Regions from separate parts of the Marinilactibacillus sp. GCM10026970 genome, predicted to be linked through region 4. Evidence: riboswitches for the same ligand, from Rfam matches in the RefSeq annotation. Region 4 holds a riboswitch; each other region holds the start of a gene.
The links. Region 4 has a riboswitch for thiamine pyrophosphate ahead of thiD (bifunctional hydroxymethylpyrimidine kinase/phosphomethylpyrimidine kinase). Riboswitches for the same ligand answer to the same signal wherever they lie in the genome.
Positions count from the first base shown of each region.

Region 1 (3,138 bases), on a different contig from region 4:
TATGAAGTGGAATCAGGCTTCAGAAGATTGGCATACGACTAAAGCAGATAATGATTTGCGAGTGGGCGGGCAGTTTCTTTCACGGATGGAAGCCAAAGATGGGAGTGCTGGATTCGACTTTGCCGGTATTTACGATGAAGTAGATCCCTACAAAACGATCGCATATACTTTAGAGGATAATCGAAAAGTGAACATTTTATTTAACGGAAACAATAACCAAACCGAAGTAGTAGAAACATTTGATGCAGAAAGTGAATATTCTCTTGAAATGCAAAAAGAGGGATGGCAATCTATTTTGGATCAGTTTAAAAATTATACTGAAGAAAAATTTTAAGTCTATCATACAAAAAAGTACTACATAAGAAAGTAATCTTTTGCAGTACTTTTTGTTTTGTAAAGACATGTTTAATCATTTTATTTCATTTTTGTTTATTGAATCCGTTAAGCTTAGCGTGTACTTTCCCACGCAGTCGCTGAAAAAACAAAAACTGACGGCGAGATTGTTCCATACTTTTATAGCGTTTACGATTCTTTTTATAGAACTGCTGGTGATAGTTTTCTGCAGGCCAAAAGGTACTGACTGGCTCAATTGAAGTAACGATTGGTTTTGTATATTTGTTCGAGTCGATTACACGCTGTTTGGATTCCATGACAATTTTGTGCTGTTCTTCATTTCGGTAGAATATAACCGGGCGATAACGTTCACCACGGTCTGCGAACTGACCATGTGCATCGGTAGGGTCTGTTAACTGCCAATAAAGTTCGACAAGGTCGGCATATTGTATGATACGTGTATCAAAAATGATTTCCACAGCTTCTACATGTCCTGTATAATCTCCGCTGACTTGGTCATAAGTAGGGTGATCGACGTGTCCGCCGGTATAGCCAGACAATACGGATAGAATGCCCTCTCGTGTCTCAAACGGTTCTACCATACACCAGAAACAACCACCCGCAAAAATGGCACTATCCTGGTTATTCTCATCGTCAATGGTGTGTCCATCTATATCAAATGAAGTTTTTATTTTTAAATTACCGGTGATTAAATTGTAAAAGTCCATTACGTCAGGTGTGAGATTACTTCTTAGCGCCAAAGGACGTAGATCGGCCTCAATTTTTGAAAGGTGACTCTCCACACTTCTTCCATCATCCAGGCGATCTTTTGTCTCTGACAGCAAAGAACGTTCCCAATCACGTGTCGCTGGATTAAGGATCAGGTTATAGAGATTCGCTAACAGTACTTCTTGATTCATGTTCATACGTATACCGCCTTTGAGTCCATTCGTTTAGTGAGGGATCGTTACCGTTAGTATACCGTAATTTTCTTGAAAATTAATTTAAAAAAGGTTAAATGGGCGAGAATCCTACAATTATTTATAAGCCTGTAGTCCCATCAAAAAAAGTATGCTATACTCTAATCAATTGAAAAGAACATTTGGGGTGCTATTTAGCTGAGATTATACCCATTGAACCTGATACAGTTAGGACTGGCGCAGGGAAATGTAGTTGTAGACGGATTTTATGCAATCGTTTTATTCTGATTGTATGACTCCGTCTGTCTCAGACCGCACTCCTTTTGCTTTTCGCAGAAAGGAGTTTTTTTACGTGGAAAAAAATCGAATCCACAGATTGACTTTACTAGCATTAATGATTGCACTAGACGTGGTGTTGTCACCATTGATGCGAATCGAAGGAATGGCGCCCATGTCTAGCGTCATGAATATTATTGCGGGTGTTTTACTTGGTCCGCTCTATGGAACGCTGATGGCGCTGATTTGCGGCCTGATCCGTATGTTACTTTTAGGTATTCCACCGCTTGCTTTAACGGGGGCTGTATTTGGGGCTTTCTTAGCGGGACTATTTTATAAATTCGGCCGGAATATGTACTGGTCGATGGCGGGTGAAATTATCGGAACAGGCATCATTGGTTCACTACTTTCTTATCCCGTGATGGTTTGGTTTACCGGTAGCCAACAAAGTTTGTACTGGTTTATTTACACGCCTAGATTTGTTGGGGCGACTTTGATTGGTTCTGTGATGGCATTTTTAGTACTAGTCAAATTAAAAGAAACGTCTACTTTCAAACGGACTCAAAAATTGTTTATGGGAGGTCCGCTTTATGGCGTTAAATCATGACCTTTCAACTCAGTTTCCATTAAAACAAGCTCCATTAGTACAATGTATTACCAATGAAATCACTTGTGAGTCTATGGCGAATGCGCTGCTTTACGTAGGGGCTAAACCGATTATGGCAGATGACCCGAGAGAGTTTAAACAACTCTTTACTCAAACGGATGCTTTGCTTTTGAATCTTGGCCATCTTTCAGAAAAACGTCAGATTAGTCTGCTGGAAGCAAGCCGTTATGCTAATGAAACGAAGAAGCCGACGGTTGTTGATTTAGTTGGTTACGGCGTTAGTGATATCCGTAATCAAGTGAGCCTTGCGCTAGTTGAAAATCATCCAACTGTCGTAAAAGGAAACACTTCAGAACTTAGAAACTTCTGTGAACTAACGAGCCACGGACGAGGTGTTGACGGAAACGAACTGGATCAGGGAGAAGAAAGCCTGAACGAATTGATTGACGCCCTGAAAGAGATGAGCCAATACTATCCTAACACAACTTTTCTAGCAACTGGACCGACAGATGTCGTCGTGTCGCTGGACCGTACTGTGATGCTTTCCAATGGTGTCGAGGAACTCGATCGATTCACAGGAACCGGTGATATTGTTGGAGCACTAATCGCGGTACTCTTAGGAGACGGTCAAAATTCATTCGATGCCGTAGTTGGCGCAGTCAGCTATTTTAACCTTTGTGGTGAAAAAGCTAAAACACAAAGCAAAGGATTAGCCGATTTCCGCTTTCAAACATTAAACCATCTATCACTGTTACTGAAAGAAAACTGGAACCAATCCGTGAAAGGATGGGAAAAATGAAAGAATTAACCCTTTACCTTGTAACTGGAAGATACGATTTTGACGAAGCATCCTTTTTAACTGTGATCAAAACCGCCTGTGAAAATGGCGTAACACTCGTGCAGCTGCGTGAAAAGGAAGCAACGACAAACGATTTTTATAGACTGGCTCAAAAAGTGAAAGACCTAACAGACCGTTTTGACGTTCCTTTGATCATCAACGAT
Region 1 is NZ_JBHSUL010000013.1:15,362-18,499, reverse strand. Features, by position in the region: gene ACFP65_RS05060 (SRPBCC domain-containing protein) at 1-334, shown strand, start outside; gene msrA (peptide-methionine (S)-S-oxide reductase MsrA) at 420-1,259, opposite strand; TPP riboswitch at 1,427-1,516, shown strand; gene thiW (energy coupling factor transporter S component ThiW) at 1,606-2,136, shown strand; gene ACFP65_RS05045 (hydroxyethylthiazole kinase) at 2,120-2,935, shown strand; gene thiE (thiamine phosphate synthase) at 2,923-3,138, shown strand, end outside.
Region 1: linked by a shared signal. The riboswitch ahead of thiW (energy coupling factor transporter S component ThiW) and the one ahead of thiD (bifunctional hydroxymethylpyrimidine kinase/phosphomethylpyrimidine kinase) in region 4 are both predicted to bind thiamine pyrophosphate.

Region 2 (3,138 bases), on a different contig from region 4:
GATTTCTGAGATCGGTAAAGAAGGTGTACTTGCGTTATTGAGTGATTCAAACGAAGCAGAAAGCATGATAGAAAATGTTTCTGAGAAAAAAGTTCAAGAAGAAGTGTTGGATATTTTCCAAGACTCAAATAGTAGAATTATTGTTGCCGCAGTAGCAAGTAACATTTTACGTATTCAACAAGTGCTGAACGCGGCACAAGCATCTGGAAGAAAAGTTTTCATTACAGGACGTAATCTTGAAGCAATTCTCGCAACAGCTATTGAATTAGACAAATTGACACTTCCTGATGAGAATTTGATTGTTTCAGTGGATAAAATTGATCAGTTTGATGATAACCAAATTATTGTACTTGAAACAGGCGCTTCTGGTGAACCAATTAAAACACTTAGTCGTATGGCAACAGGCAATCATGGACAAGTTAATATTAAAGAAAATGATCTTGTATTTATTGCTACAAGTCCATCTATTGCAATGGAAGTAACCGTTGCTGAAACAGAGAACTTGATTTACAGAGCGGGCGCTACCGTTAAGCATATTTCTGATAATATGAAAGCTTCTGGTCATGCTACGCCTAACGACCTTCAATTGATGATCAATTTACTTCAACCGAAATATTTCATACCAATCCAAGGAGAGTATCGTATGCTTGCAGCTCACGCTGATTTAGCAAATGAAACAGGTATGGATAACGCAGATATCTTTATTTTAAGTAATGGAGATGTTTTGAATTATCAAAATGGCAAAATAAATCAGACTGGTCAAGTACCAGCTGAGAATACGCTAATTGATGGAATTGGTATCGGAGACATTGGAAATATTGTTTTAAGAGATAGACGACTATTATCTGAAGATGGTATTTTTGTAGCGGTTGTAACGATCGACCGAAAAAAACGCAAAGTCGTATCTGGTCCACACATTGTAACAAGAGGATTTGTCTTTGTTAAAGAAAGTCAGGATTTGATTAATGAGTCTAACGAAATCGTTACTGATGTAGTTCGCAAAAATCTTGAACATAATGATTTCGACTGGGGATCTATCAAGCAAGATATCAGAGAAGAACTTGGAAATCATTTATTCAAAAAAACACGTAGACGTCCAATCATCTTACCTGTTATAATGGAAGTGAACCAAAATCGTCGATTCAAGTAAATCGCGATAACTTAACTATTTGTACTAGGGGAGCCAATTGAATTGGCTGAGAGTGGACTATTAGTCCAGACCCTTTGAACCTGTACGTTCGTACGTGCGTAGGGAGAGTACCTAGAATCAGTGTCTAAAAGTATCTTTTTGCTTTTTGCTATGATGATAAGAATATACTCCTCCTCTAGTATACATAGTATCTATAGGAGGAGTTTTTGTATGCAGAACGAAAAGTTAAGAGTTTATATTGAAGGGACATTGTTTGCGGCCATTGCCATGATTTTGTCTTTAATACCAATAGGGATTGGAGCATCTTTTAGTATTTCATTAGGTACGATTCCGTTGACCTTTTTTGCGATTAGAAGAGGAATGGTGCCTGGTTTATTTGCAGGATTTTTGTGGGGAATCTTGCATGTAGTAGCTGGAACAGCTTATATACTGAATATCTATCAATTTATTATTGAATATGGATTTGCTTTCACTTGTGTTGGTTTTGCCGGGTACTTTAGCCAGACCATTATCAAAAATATAAAAGAAAATTCACTTGGCACCGCTAAAAAGTATTTGATCATTACGACGTTCATAGGATCAGCTGCTCGTTGGTTCTGGCACTTCGTAGCTGGCGTATTCTTTTTTGGAGACTATGCAGTGTGGGGGCTTGATCCTGTAACGTTTTCGCTGCTATTCAATGGAGCGAGCATGCTCGCTACAATAGCGGTTACGATTATTGTATTGGTGCTGTTATTCGACAGAGCTTCATCTATGTTTGTGCCTAAATTAAAAAGCTGATCCTTGAAAATATTTCCCATAAAGCAGTCTCTATTAATAGAGGCTGCTTTGTTGTTTTACGAACTAATTGTTACAGAATACCGTATTTTTTTAAAGGAAGCTTCGCTTTAGGAACACTCTAGGGGTAATATATGTAGACGGGTAAAGGCGTAATAGTGTAAACTGATTAAGAAAAACTCTAGAAGGCTTAGTATCAGGTGTTCATAGAGGAGTCAACAAAAGGACTATAAGGGGAATAAAATGGAGATTATTAGAACATTATTTTGGTTATTTATTTTTATCAATTCGATCTTAGCATTTATAACAGTTTTCAGAGAAAGAGAAAGAGATATTGCAGCAATATGGGCATGGTTACTCGTCATAACAATGTTACCAGGGATTGGATTTGTTCTTTACCTATTTCTTGGACGAAAGATTTCTCAAGAAAATATTTTCGATATTCGGTCACAGAAAAGAATTGGTATGACGCAATTGGTTGAAGCGCAAAAACAGTTAATTGAGTCTGAAAATTTAGATGTTCCGGAAGCGAAGCATATGGATACCACATTGGAACTGGTTTCTCTTTTCTTAGAAAGTAATGAAGCCATTTTGACCAAAGGAAATAAAGTCGATATTATCACAGATGGTAAAGAAAAATTCGATAAATTAATAGAAGACATTGGTAAAGCAGAACATCATATTCATGTGACTTATTATATATTCAAAGCAGATGGTATTGGTACAAGATTGTTAAAAGCATTGGAAGAAAGAGCCGAACATGGCGTTGAAGTTAAAGTTTTATATGACCCGATTGGAGCTAGAGTCGTAGGCGCTCATTTTTTTGAACACCTAAAAGCTCTTGGAGGAAAAGCTGAACCCTTCTTCGGTTCTAAATTTTTCAGATTGAATTACAGAAATCATAGAAAAATAGTCGTAATTGATGGAAAAGTAGGATATACAGGAGGCTTTAACGTCGGAGATGATTATTTGGGTCTTTATGAAAAGATGGGATACTGGAGAGATACACACCTTAGAATCAACGGAAACGGTGTGCTTCCTTTGCAGACAAGGTTTTTGATGGACTGGAATGCATCTGTTAAACATCATCCAGTCAGTTATGAAGAAAGTTATTTTCCGGTTTCATCTTTTATGGGAACTACTGATCTACAAATTGTTTCCAGTGGCCCTGATAATGAAATGCATGCAATTAAAAAAGGTTTTCTTAAAAT
Region 2 is NZ_JBHSUL010000034.1:179,296-182,433, reverse strand. Features, by position in the region: gene ACFP65_RS11650 (ribonuclease J) at 1-1,150, shown strand, start outside; TPP riboswitch at 1,167-1,273, shown strand; gene thiT (energy-coupled thiamine transporter ThiT) at 1,361-1,930, shown strand; gene cls (cardiolipin synthase) at 2,171-3,138, shown strand, end outside.
Region 2: linked by a shared signal. The riboswitch ahead of thiT (energy-coupled thiamine transporter ThiT) and the one ahead of thiD (bifunctional hydroxymethylpyrimidine kinase/phosphomethylpyrimidine kinase) in region 4 are both predicted to bind thiamine pyrophosphate.

Region 3 (3,138 bases), on a different contig from region 4:
TCTTAAGTAAAAATGCCGTTGCTTTCATCATTTCACCTAAAGACAAGTGAATCTCATGTCTGGCAATCGCAAGGTTTGTGTTTGGATTCTGAAGGCTTTCTTCTGTCACTTTAAAATAAGGCGGGTTACACGTCACGACATCCACTGAATCATGTCGAATCAGTTCTCTGACTTCTTTAACATCCGCATGTTTCATCATTACTTGTTCCTGTAATTGATTCAATTCAATACTTCTATTTGCCATATCCACAAGTCTTTCTTGAATTTCAACCCCAGTCACCGGACTAGCCGTCTTTTGACTAAGCATGAGTGCAACTGCACCGTTTCCAGAACAGAGATCAACAATTTTAGCACGATTATGCTTGGGTACTTGAGCAAATTCTCCTAATAATACGGCATCTAGTGAAAAAGAGAAGACTGAAGGGCTTTGTATAATTTCTATATCGTATTGCATCAACTGATCAATACGTTCGTCATCTTTAAGTAAGTCTTTCAATAGCTTAGCTTCCTTATCTATCAGTTTCTTATAGTATACCAAAATTTTCTAGTGAACATTACCCCGAACAAGTAAAAAGCTACACCCACTAAGGCGCAGCTTTTTACTTCTCATCAATAAAATGATCAAACACTTTCTACACATTATTTATTTCTTAATTCATTGTTAATCCGCTGTCTACAACAATATTCTGTCCCGTGACACCTCTGGAAGCCTCAGACCCTAGGAAAACAACGACTTCCGCTACATCTGCTGGTTCTGTCACGCGATTTAGTGCAGAACTTGCTGCAATCAAATCAAAGACTTCTGGCGTAGTAACTGCACTAGCATCTGTTCGTTCTAACAAGCCACCAGACACCATATTAACTGTGATTTGATCTTTTCCGAGTTCTTTCGCCATATTCCTAGTAAATCCTACGAGTGCCGCTTTGGCCGTTGTGTATTGGTGATAGGGGACTACGGGATTTTGAAATAAGTTTGTACCTATGTTGATTATCCGACCGTATTGCTGTTTTTTCATTTCAGGAAGGACAGCTTGAATCGTGTTTAAGGCAGACTGGACTGTTCCTTGAAGCTGTTCATTATAATTCTCCCAAGTCAATTCTTCCACTGTTCCTTGGGTGACTGGATTAAATTCAAAATTGATTAAAGCATTGTTGATGACGATATCAATTGTTCCAAAATGTTCTGTGGCTTTTTTTACCATAGCTTCTACTTGCTGTTCATCTCTAACATCTGCCTGAATGGCGATTGCGTTGTCTTTTCCAATTTCCTCAATAACTTTAAGCGCCTTTTCTTTGTTTTTAAAGTAATTGACTACTACTTTATATCCTTTTTCACCAAACTGTTTCGCAATCATAGCTCCTAGTCCTCGACTTGATCCTGTAACTAAAACGGTTTTCTGTTCACTCATTCCTTGCCCTCTTTTCGCTTTTTTGAATAAACAAAAAACACCCCTTCTCTGTCTTAAGCAGACAGAAAAAGGGTGTGGGTTCATTTACAATCTTAATAAAGCCTTCTCAAAAGAGAGTGCTAGAGTCAAATCATCATTCCACTTTTCCTACGCTGGCTTTATCCAGATCAGGTCCTAAGGGTCAGGTTTCTACCTATCTCAGCCTCAGCTTTTCAACAAGAAGCTCCCCTAGTGGTCTATTGTGTATTCAATTACATAAATCATATCATATGCTTTTAAAATAATATACTGTATTATAAAAAATTGCTCATCCCGATGCGCATCTAAAGTACCTGGATTAAATTGCCTTAGAATTGACAAAAGCCCCTCCCAATTAAGGGAGCGGCTCTCTGATTAAAAATAAATGACTTATACAGTTAATTCGTGCTAAATTACTATTCAAATTATATGACTGAGTTTCTCATTTAAACAACACAGTCCCTACCTCTACTGTGTCCTTACAACTCTATAGTTGCGCCAGATCGATTAAACTTCGTTAAAACGATTTTATATAATACTTCATATTTATTCTTAATGTAGTTACATTATACCATACATTTAAAAATAATCAATTCGGACGGTTCGGGACGAATAATAAAAAAGGTTTATCTTAAAGGTTATTTCATCCAAAACTATTCTTATATTAAAATTAAGAATTTGTCACAGAAAAAAGCCAGGCTATAGAGCCCTGGCTTTTTCGGTCGTTAATTGATTATTTTACTTTTTTTCTATTTGATAAGAAGATACCTGTACCCATCAATGTTAGGACCCCTCCCAGAAGCGCGATTCCACCATATTGTTGGAATCCGGTTTGCGGAAGCTTAGACTGAGACTGATTCGTTTTTACTGGTTTAATGACTTCTGGATCAGTCGTCAGTTTTGTGATCACATTTGAGTTCAGCCCTCTATTCGACTCTTGGTTCAGAACTGGTTTTGGTGTTTTAATGATCAATTCTGAATCTTCTGTCGGTTCAGTAATAATGAGCTTACTATTTGTTGCTGTCGCTAAAACCATTTCTGGTTTATCTACTGTCTCAGGTTCGATTTCAAATTCAATCGGGATATAAGAAATGTCATATCCTGGTGGCGCCTGAGTTTCAATAAAGTGGTATTCCCCTGGTGCTAGGCCATCAACTTCTACTTGACCATCTGCATTCGTGACTATATCGGCCATCAGCTCTGTACCTGACTGATCAAATAAGGTGAAAGCTGTCTCTGCTAATGTAATTGTCGCATCTGCTGAATCACGTTTAGTCAATAAGACTGCACCTTGGTAATTTGTAAATTCTCCTAAATCTGTAACAACAGGTTGTCCACTTGACGAATCTTCAATAATGACTTCTACTTCTCTAGTATTTCGAATATATCCTATGACTGGTTGTGTTTCTCTAATAATATAATTTCCTGGTGCAAGTTGTGCGAAGCGAACGATCCCCTGTTCGTCTGAAACGACCTCTTGCTCAACATCTAAACTATCTGCATCGAATAAGGCAAATGTTGCGCCCGGTAAGGCTTCGCCTGTTTCTGTTACTTTACTTAATTGTACTGTACCTTGATAGTTTATAGCTGCTACCTCAACAATAACGGGTTCTGATTTTGCTACAGATTCGATTTCGAATTCAACTGGTTCTGTATTGAGTACATAACCAGTTGGCGCTTTTGTTTCTACGAATTGGTATGCGCCTGGAGC
Region 3 is NZ_JBHSUL010000027.1:278,614-281,751, forward strand. Features, by position in the region: gene ACFP65_RS08785 (tRNA1(Val) (adenine(37)-N6)-methyltransferase) at 1-454, opposite strand, end outside; gene ACFP65_RS08790 (3-oxoacyl-ACP reductase) at 651-1,409, opposite strand; TPP riboswitch at 1,536-1,649, opposite strand; gene ACFP65_RS08795 (SpaA isopeptide-forming pilin-related protein) at 2,161-3,138, opposite strand, start outside.
Region 3: linked by a shared signal. The riboswitch ahead of ACFP65_RS08790 (3-oxoacyl-ACP reductase) and the one ahead of thiD (bifunctional hydroxymethylpyrimidine kinase/phosphomethylpyrimidine kinase) in region 4 are both predicted to bind thiamine pyrophosphate.

Region 4 (3,138 bases):
AGAATACCATGAGAAACAGCATTTAGTATAAGCATTAGATTTGCACCCGTTCTACATGCGCGATACACTAAATGTAGATAAACTAATAGGAGGAATTTAGACATGGGTAAAAAAGTAGCAACCGTTATGACAAAATTATTTGAAGATGTAGAATTCACTTCACCAAAAGAAGAACTCGAAAAAGCAGGTCACGAAATCGTAACGATTGGCTTTGAAGCAGGCGAAACCGTTGAAGGTAAAAAAGGAAAAGCTTCTGTTACAATCGACAAAAGTATTGACGATGTTTCCCCAGAAGATTTCGACGCTTTACTCATACCTGGTGGATTTTCACCCGACCAACTTCGTAAGGATGAGCGTTTCTTGAATTTCACACGTGCATTTTCTGAAAATAATAAACCAATTTTCTCAATTTGTCATGGTCCACAACTACTAATCAATGCTGAAGTTGTAAAAGGAAAAGATATTACTTCAGTCTCTCAAGTAGCAATTGATCTTAAAAATGCCGGCGCAAACTTCCGTGACGAAGAAGTCGTTATTGACGATTCTGGTTTAATTTCAAGCCGTACGCCTGAAGATTTACCTGCTTTTAACAAAGCTATGGTGAACGCGTTACAATAATTACGGCTAGCTGAGGAAATTATTATTTTTCTCAGCTAAAACCTTAACTGATTTTAAGGATACGTACAAAAAATATTGTTAAACTATCTATAGTGTCAAATTATAAAACACTTTTCTTTTCTCCCCCTAATATTGAATGTTTTAAAGTGGCCCCCCACTTTATCTTGTTCTTTTGAAAAGAAACTTATTCTATATGAAGCTGAACTTTCTTTCTCCCCTGATTGAATTGTATACATTGCTGAATATAGAAATATAAGAGACTAGATATGTCTCAATTTTAAATTGAGGTTGGAATGCTTTCCTTCCTTAAAAAAATCCCATTAGGATTCAGCGAACTTTCGCTTTTTCCTAATGGGATTTTTTTGTCTACTTTCTTAATTTTCTGTTCGGTAAGCCCAGTGATTTGTCGGTCCATGACCGTGCCCCACCTGCTCCAGTGGATTAGATATTGCGGCTTGGATGTAAGCTTTAGCTGTCTTGATGGCTTCTAGCACTGAGTGGCCTTTTGCAATTTCAGCCGCAATACATGCTGAATACGTACATCCCGTACCGTGAGTATTTTTCGTGTCAATTCGGGGGGTGGATAGCCATACTTCCTCTCCAGATTCAAGCAGTATCAAATCAGAGGCTTTCGGATCATCCAGCGTATGACCACCTTTTATGATGACAACTTTACTCCCCGCTTCTTTTAACTGATAGGCAGCTTTAAGCATATCTTCCTTGTTTATTATCTCAATCCCTGTCAACGCTTCAGCTTCTGGGATATTGGGTGTGATGACATCTGCTAAAGGAACCAGTCTATTTTTCATCACTTCGATCGCAGTAGATGCCATTAAGGGATGTCCTCCCTTTGCGACCATGACCGGATCAATGATCAGTGGGGCTATTTTATGGTCTAAAAGTTTGTTTGCAATGAGCTCCATATAATCCCCATTAACAAGCATGCCTGTTTTAATCGCTGACAAGTTGAAATCACTGAAAATTGCATCTAATTGTGCTTCAACCATTTCAAGCGGCACAGGATGTACTCCATGAACCCCAAGTGTGTTCTGAGCCGTGACCGCCGTTAATACGGATACCCCAAATACGTTTCTTTCTTGAAAGGTTTTCAAGTCTGCTTGAATTCCTGCTCCACCACCACTATCACTGCCTGCAATCGTCAATACTTGTTTAGTCGTCATTTTCTCACCGCTCCTTGTGCACCGAAGACTTTTTCGATTGCTATGACCGATAAAAAGGTGGTTTTTTCTATTATTTGTTGCGCTACTGTTTGAAAATCGTTCTGTTTTATCATTTTGCTCATCCCACTCTCTAGACATTTTAAGACACAAAAAAACTCTTCCAAAATTGATAGAAGAGAGTCGGTTCACACTAAATAAGAATACAGATAACTTGATCTGCCATTCATCATGATCACTTCCCTCCGCTAGCATTACCTAGTTCAGGTTAAGGGTCAGGTCTTACCTTTCTCAGCTTTCGCGATCAGTTTGGTTGGAGGGTTTTGTAAATCCTCGATCTTTACTGAAAGCTCTATGCTCCCCTAGTTCTTTTAATTTAACGATTTCATTATATCAGTTTGGTACCGAAAATACCATATGCTTAAGCGTTGACTATTTGTTTCATTCCTTTCTATTTTTTACGATTTTTTCATCTGTTCATCATACCTTCTTCAAATTTGTTTTCTATACTATGTTCATACCCACAACAACCAACTTATTTTTCAGGGCGATTACTCCTCCAAGTAATCGTCCGTCTCCTTTTTAGCCACTTGCATCTGCAGGTGGTTTTTTTTGTTTTTTTTGACTTTACTGATCAGTTTCTTTGACAGTAATGCTTAAGGCCGATTTCATTCTTGTTGATGGCTACATTCAAAGTTAGGAAATCACGTAATCTGTGAAATAGTATAATGAGAACGATCGTCACGAAAGGTTCATCGTACATTTGATTATAGAAAATTTCTCCTTAAATATATTCTTTTAGTTTATTCGTTCCTACCATGGTGAAATGTGTTTCTAGCACTTTTCGTATGCTTTTTGTTGATGTTTGTTTACCGCACCAGTCATCGATTTGATTTGTAGTCACCTTACCTTCTGGAAACAAAACTTGATATTGTCTAACACTTTCTAATATAGCTGATTCTAATGGTACTTTATGCCCACAGGTCAGACAACTTTTCATTCTAAGACCGCTCGACAAGGAAAGCGTATTGCAGTGCGGACAGACAACCCCTTTTTCTAACTGTTCATAAGGGTATTCGGGCGTAGTTTGTTCATGCTGATTCTGAGTCTCCTGTCCATCCACTAGTATTTCTGCCAGTTGTCTGTCTTTTTGGGATGACATTTTAAGCTGATCGTTTATTTTGATGAGGTGGGTTTCAATTTGTGTGGGGAAGATAAAAGAATCGGTGGTACTGGCATTATAAAGGGTAAATGTGGGATGAACAAAGACGACGTGTGCTTGAATTTTATGTTTGAAATGTGTTTCTCTGATTAGGTTAGTGAGGTTTTGTTTGGTTCTGGC
Region 4 is NZ_JBHSUL010000009.1:28,193-31,330, forward strand. Features, by position in the region: gene ACFP65_RS03195 (type 1 glutamine amidotransferase domain-containing protein) at 103-618, shown strand; gene thiD (bifunctional hydroxymethylpyrimidine kinase/phosphomethylpyrimidine kinase) at 993-1,799, opposite strand; TPP riboswitch at 2,020-2,170, opposite strand; gene ACFP65_RS03205 (nuclease-related domain-containing protein) at 2,581-3,138, opposite strand, start outside.